Regions from separate parts of the Sedimenticola selenatireducens genome, predicted to be linked through region 2. Evidence: predicted binding sites of a transcription regulator. Region 2 holds the regulator's gene; each other region holds the start of a gene.
What was found. Region 2 encodes FNR, which switches genes on or off when oxygen is low (the NO sensors DNR and NnrR bind a similar motif). Its sites were predicted from a motif close to TTGATNTANATCAA; they were not measured.
Positions count from the first base shown of each region.

Region 1: the regulator FNR is predicted to act here: its motif matches at 1,003-1,016, upstream of ACHZBF_RS02990 (hydrogenase small subunit).
Region 3: the regulator FNR is predicted to act here: its motif matches at 877-890, upstream of ACHZBF_RS09330 (hydrogenase expression/formation protein).

Region 1 is NZ_CAXXYC010000002.1:88,051-90,323, forward strand. Features, by position in the region: gene ACHZBF_RS02985 (acetyl-CoA hydrolase/transferase family protein) at 1-872, shown strand, start outside; gene ACHZBF_RS02990 (hydrogenase small subunit) at 1,176-2,273, shown strand, end outside.
Region 2 is NZ_CAXXYC010000003.1:201,404-203,676, forward strand. Features, by position in the region: gene rnhA (ribonuclease HI) at 1-103, shown strand, start outside; gene dnaQ (DNA polymerase III subunit epsilon) at 100-855, shown strand; gene fnr (fumarate/nitrate reduction transcriptional regulator Fnr) at 848-1,606, opposite strand; gene ACHZBF_RS04590 (CTP synthase) at 1,970-2,273, shown strand, end outside.
Region 3 is NZ_CAXXYC010000003.1:1,223,501-1,225,773, forward strand. Features, by position in the region: gene ACHZBF_RS09325 (hydrogenase small subunit) at 1-275, opposite strand, end outside; gene ACHZBF_RS09330 (hydrogenase expression/formation protein) at 385-768, opposite strand; gene ACHZBF_RS09335 (HyaD/HybD family hydrogenase maturation endopeptidase) at 1,011-1,496, opposite strand.

The DNA.
Region 1 (2,273 bases), on a different contig from region 2:
AGGCGATACGCACGGCGCGTACCGTGATTGCCCAGATCAATCCACGCATGCCACGGGTACATGGGGACGGCTTTGTGCATATCTCCCGGATAGACCACTATATCGAAGTGGACGACCCAATACCGGAGGTGCCGCGCCCGGTTCTGGGGGAAGTGGAGCGGGCGATTGGTAGACATGCAGCGGCATTGATCGAGGACGGTGCGACCCTGCAGATGGGCATCGGCGCCATACCGGATGCGGTGCTGGGAGCCTTGCACGGCCATCGTCATCTTGGGGTGCATACCGAGATGTGGTCGGATGGTCTGCTGGACCTGATTGAGATCGGCGCGGTGGATAACTCACGCAAGAAGAGTCACCGGGGCAAAAGCGTCTCCGGCTTTATCATGGGTTCGAACCGGGTCTATGAGTATATCGATGATAATCCCTCGGTGATCCAGGCGCGCATCGACTGGGTGAATTCGCCCCATGAAATTGCCAAGAACCCGCGGGTCACCGCGATCAATTCGGCTGTCGAGGTGGACCTGACCGGCCAGGTGTGCGCCGATTCCATCGGCCACCGGATCATTTCCGGGGTGGGCGGGCAGATGGACTTCATTCGCGGCGCCTCGCTCTCGGAAGGCGGCAAGCCGATCATTGCCCTGCCAAGCCGTGCGCGAAACGGTGCCTCGCGCATTGTACCAGCCCTGAGGTCTGGTGGTGGGGTGGTGACCACCCGTTCACACGTTCACTACATCATTACCGAATACGGGGTGGCCAATCTCTATGGTCGCACCCTCAATGAACGGGCAGAGGCGCTGATAGCCATCGCCCATCCCGATGACCGTGAAATGCTGGCGCGCGAGTGGCGCGCCATTCGCGCAGTGAGTGGTTGAGATCAGCATGGTATCTCCGTTTCCAGGGCCAAGTGTCGGCAAACGGAATGCCCATTTGGTTTCTTCTGGCATGAAAAGATACTTGTCGTTTGCGTAGCGATTGTGAAATAAAACCTTCCAATATGCCTTTCTGACATATATCAAATTCCCCGCTAAGCACATGAGTCGCTGATTAAAATTCCCCATACCTTTTTCCTGGCATGGAAATTGTACTTAGGCCTGGAATGACAGATCTGAAGCTGTCAGGTGAACAGACTTACAGAATAACTCACCTTCCAGGACCGACAATTGAGGTAGGGGTTAATGAACGACGAGCGCAATTTCGAGCAACTCGAGAAGAGACTGGGCGTATCGCGGCGGGACTTTATGAAGTTCTGTACCGGCGTGGCTGCGACCATGGGACTGACCACCAGCGATGCGATGGCCATGGCCAGTGCGGTTGCCAGTCCGAAGGCGAGGCCACCGGTAATCTGGCTTCATGGTCAGGAGTGCACGGGCTGTACCGAATCCCTGTTGCGTTCCGAGCACCCCACCATTGAGACCCTGATCCTGGATCTGATCTCACTGGACTACCATGAGACCCTGGCGGCCGCCGCCGGTCATCAGGTGGAGGCGGCCAAGCAGGCCTCCATGAAGGCCAACAAGGGCAAGTACCTGCTGGTGATCGAGGGGGCCACGCCGGTCAAGGATGGCGGCATCTACTGCAAGATCGGCGGCAAGACCATGCTGGAGCATGTGAAAGAGGCGGCCGAGGGCGCGGCGGCTATTGTTGCCATCGGCTCCTGCGCCTCCTGGGGTGGCATTCCCTCCAGCGGCATCAATCCGACCGAGGCCAAGGGTGCCCCGGATATCCTGACCGACAAGACCGTGGTCACCATCCCCGGATGCCCGCCCAATCCCTATAACTTCCTCTCCACCGTGCTGCACTTTGTCACCTTCGGCAAACTGCCGGCACTGGATCACCTGAACCGACCCAAGTTTGCCTACGGCCGACTGATTCATGAGAACTGTGAGCGTCGTCCGCACTTCGATGCCGGCCGTTTCGCCCTGGAGTTTGGTGATGAGGGTCATCAGAAGGGCTACTGCCTGTACAAACTCGGCTGCAAGGGGCCCGAGACCTATGCCAACTGTCCCGCTGTTGAGTTCGGTGACGTGGGGGGCGGTGCCTGGCCGGTCGGTGTGGGACATCCCTGTTTCGGCTGCACCGAGCAAGGTGTTGGCTTCACCAAGGCGATTCATCAACTGGCGGATGTGAAGACCCATGCGCCACCCAACGCCTTCCCCTATGTCAACGACCGTCCGGGTACCAACAGCGCCACGCCGGGTGCCGCGGCACTGGTGGGCGGCGTGATTGGCGCCGCAGTGGGCGCCACTGCCATGGCGGCCAGGAAGCTCGGCAAG
Region 2 (2,273 bases):
CCATGATGTGCACTGGTCCTGGGTCAAGGGGCATAGCGGTCACCCGGAAAATGAACTGGCGGACCGGCTGGCCAACAAGGGTGTGGAGGAGTTGGGGTTATGAGTACACGGCAGATTGTACTGGATACGGAAACCACCGGTCTGGAACCGAGCCAGGGGCATCGGATTATCGAGATTGGTTGCGTGGAAATGGTGGACCGGCGCTTGACCGGGAACAACTTCCACCAGTACCTGCAGCCCGACCGGGAGATCGATCAGGCGGCGATCGAGGTGCATGGAATCACCAATGAGTTTCTCGCGGACAAGCCCCGGTTTGCAGATCTGGTGGATGATTTTGTCACCTATGTTCATGGGGCGGAACTGATTATTCACAATGCGCCGTTCGATATGGGGTTTCTCAATCACGAGCTGAGACTGTTACCGGGCGAGCATCCGTCACTGGATACCATCTGCAGTGTGGTGGATACCCTGGTCATGGCGAAAAAGATGCACCCTGGGCAGCGCAACAGCCTGGATGCCTTGTGCAAACGCTACGACATCAACAACAGCCACCGGGAACTGCACGGTGCACTGCTTGATGCGGAGATTCTGGCCGACGTTTATCTGATGATGACCGGAGGGCAGGGGGCACTGTCACTGGATGCGGGTAGTGGTGAAAATGAGTCCAGTAGTGAGCGGATTCAGCGTCTGGACCCGGCACGACCCCGGTTGAAAGTGGTCCAGGCCAGCGTTGACGAGCTGGCCTCGCATGGACAGCGACTGGAGCTGATTGAGAAGAGTGCTGGTGGAGGCTGTCTGTGGCGGCGCCTGGAACATGCAGAAATGGCTGGTACCGCAAGGGACGAGGTCAAGTGACCTGCTGCTCACGTACGCCGGCCTGGTCGCCGCGTTGAATCTGTTTCAGCCGCTCAATATCGACCAGTTGAACATGTTTTCGCTCCACTTTCAGCAGGCCATCGTCCTGGAAGCGGGTAAACAGGCGGCTGACGGTCTCTACCGCAAGGCCGAGGTAGTTGCCGATTTCATGGCGGGACATGCTGAGGTAGAAGTCAGAGGGAGAAAAACCGCGCCGCTGGAAACGTCCGGACAGACTCAATAGGAAGGAAGCCAGTCGCTCTTCGGCATTGCGCTTGCCCAGTAGGGTCAGCATATCCTCATCATGGCCAATCTCCCGACTCAGCAGCCGGTACATCTGGTGCTGCAGACTGGGTATGGTGCTGCTCAGCTCTTCGAGTAGGGTGAAGGGGATTTCGCAAACTGCGGTGGTCTCCAGGATTTTGGCTGAGCAGTGGTGAATGCCAGTCTCAATTGCATCCAGACCGATCATTTCACCCGGTAAGTGGAAGCCCAGAACCTGCTCGCTGCCGTCTTCACCCGGATCAAAAGTCTTGACCGTTCCGGTTTTGACCACATAGATGCATTGAAATTTATCGCCCTGGCGAAACAGGTGATCGCCACGGTGCAGCGGTCTGTTGCGCTTGACTATGGCGTCAAGCAGATCCACATCTTCCGGGGTGAGGCCCATCGGGAGGCACAGGGAAGTAAGACTACAGTTCCTGCAGGCAACCTTGATGTTGTCAAAAGAGATAACCTTGTGTTCGCTCACGGCGCAACCTTACTTCTCCATAGGAGCTGACATTTTGCAGATTGCTTTGCTCTGGATCAAGTTACTTTTCATCTTGTCTCAATCCGCTGTCTCGGATCGGGCGTGAGGAGCGGGTGATTTCTACCCGATATCCAGCGGTTTCGGCGAACCGAATCAGTGGCTTGAATGGATGTCATGCTGTCGGGGGTTATTGCCGCAAACGGTGTGTGCCTCGTTTTGGTGCGCAGATACCGTGATCTCCTTGCGAGCCGGTTCTCAGGGAGAATTATTTACCGGCCTTTTGATTGAGGCTGCAGCCGCTTTCGCGTACTATTAAACCCCGTCCTGAATGATTTTTTTCCTCCACCACAAGACATAGAGTCTATGACCAAATTCGTATTTATCACGGGCGGTGTAGTTTCCTCGCTGGGCAAGGGTATTGCCTCAGCTTCGTTGGCCGCACTGCTGGAGGCGCGCGGCCTTAAAGTCACAATGATCAAGCTGGATCCCTATATCAACGTGGATCCGGGCACCATGAGTCCCTTCCAGCACGGGGAGGTGTTTGTTACCGAGGATGGCGCCGAAACCGACCTTGATCTCGGCCATTATGAACGTTTTATTCGTGCCACCATGGGCCGCAACAACAATTTCACTACCGGCCAGATTTACGAAAGCGTTATCCGCAAGG
Region 3 (2,273 bases), 1.0 Mb from region 2:
GTGTGGTGATAGTCCAGGGAGATATGATCGAATATCAGACTCTCAACTGATGGGGAGTGACTGCGGGTCAGTGATTCCGTGCAGCCGGTGCACTCCTGGAAAGAGAGCCAGATGACCGACGGGCGTTTCGCCTTTTCCAGGGCCGCCGCAATGGCGGGGACCATGGTTGGCGGCAACGCCATGAGTGAGGCGGTTGCAGTACAAAACTTCAGAAAACCGCGTCTTGAAACCCCGTGACGCCTCAGGCTGTCACCCAGGGTGCTTTTTTCAGCCATGTTACCTCCCTTATCTAAATACCGATTTCTGTTGAGTCTCTGTTTTTCTTTTCATCACGATCGAATATCGTCCACCGCGATCACCTGCTATGCGTTCTACACCTGCCTCTCACTCCGGTCTGTGCATCTCGACATCCAGCACTGTATCCAGTTTTTCAAGGCTTTCATACATGTCATCTGCCTGGGCGCGCAAGAGTTCCGGGATTTCAATCACTTCGATCTGAAACGCGATGCGCTCAGCTTCGCTATTGTAATGATCCACTATCCAGACGCCACTGAAGCGGGACTCCTTGACAGTCGTTTTACCCAAGGCGTCCAAGGTCGCCATCACCTCACCCTGACCCAACAGGTCAAGCAGATGCTCCTCATCACCCGGTCCAAACGGGATGGCGCGCAGGTCAATAATAGTGGATTCACCGGTCCGTACCAGCCGTTTCAACGCATGCCGTACCTCATTCAACAATGGCAGGGTATTGTGTGTCATGTGCGTCATGTAAGGCATCTCTGGACTTGGGATCGATTCAGAATCCGTTTGATCGAATACGCTCATATACTTATTTATCCTTTGTCTCAAGACTATCCCGATTGAGAAAAATCTATGATGACCCAGATCACGTTACCTTTTGCTTTCTTTAAAATTATTCTTTAATGCGTAATAACAGCAACTTAGTATACATAGCTGTTCGCACAGAAGTGCGCTGAGAAGTATGAGGAACAGACGGGAGACTGGTCCGATCAATCGCCATCGACTCCCCAACGGTCAATCAAGTCGACCACCATGCGCACTGCTGATGGTATCGCCTTGGCAACCGGGTCCGAAGGCTTTTCCCCCCAGTCCAGGCTTCCCGGCTCAATCCCCACCAGCGCCCGTTTTTCCGGGTAATGATCAGAGAGACGGGCAATATCCAACAAGTCAGTAAGACTCACCTCATGCACACTTTGCCGATTGCCCGTCAGGTAGCGATCCATATCACTGCCCTCATAGCAGACCACACTGCCAGGGCTGCCGCCTGTCCTGGCGGCATCCACCACAATCAACTGATCATGCTCAGCCAACAATCCGGCCAGTGAGAAACTCAATGTGCCGCCGTCGACAAAGGTGACAGACTCTTTGTGCGGAAACTGTTCCTGTAACCGATTGATGACATGAATGCCCACCCCCTCATCCGTTAGCAGGTTATTGCCAACGCCCAGCACCAGGGTTGTTTTTATCTTGCTCACCTTGGGTCATCCTGATAAATATTAATTACATGTATATTAATTTATTATTTACTACTAACTATATGATCTCTATCAAAACCACCTAAGACTAAAGCTATTATTCTAACGTTGCGACAATTCCTTTTCAGACGACCTAATCGGAGGGATGACATGATTAAGATAAGTCGAGTTCTTACTGCTGCACTCATAGCCACCTCTGCGGCTATGGCACCATTATCTGCAAACGCATTTTGGGGATGGGGTCCATGGGACGGCTGGGGTGGCCCGTGGTCCGGGGGACCGTGGGGCGGCTATCCGTACTACGGTGGCTATCCGTATTATGGTGGTTACCCGCCATATGGACATGGGTATGGTTATGCACCCTACGGCTACTACCCCTACTATGGCACTCCCTATTTACCCGCCGCTCCACAGCAGCCTGCTACAGCTAAACCCGAGGACGCAACTAAATAATCCTCGGCTCAACACTTCAGTAAGACCACCTGAGCCTGCCCATACAGGGTGCAGGCGCAGGTGGATACTCCGCGACACTCCGGCGATACCACTAACTGTTGTGAATAAATTCAGCAAAAACACAATATATTGTGTTTTCTTGAATTTCCTTTTTTTTCCGTGACTTATCATGATCTTGAAGCCAAAAGCCAATCATAAGTTACTGTTTTTATTAATTATTAGATTTATCTTATACTCCATAAGCAGGCTTGACAGCGGTAGCGAGCAGCCCTAATCTTCACACACCAAAACACAACATATTGTGTTTTCATGCCAAACACGGAA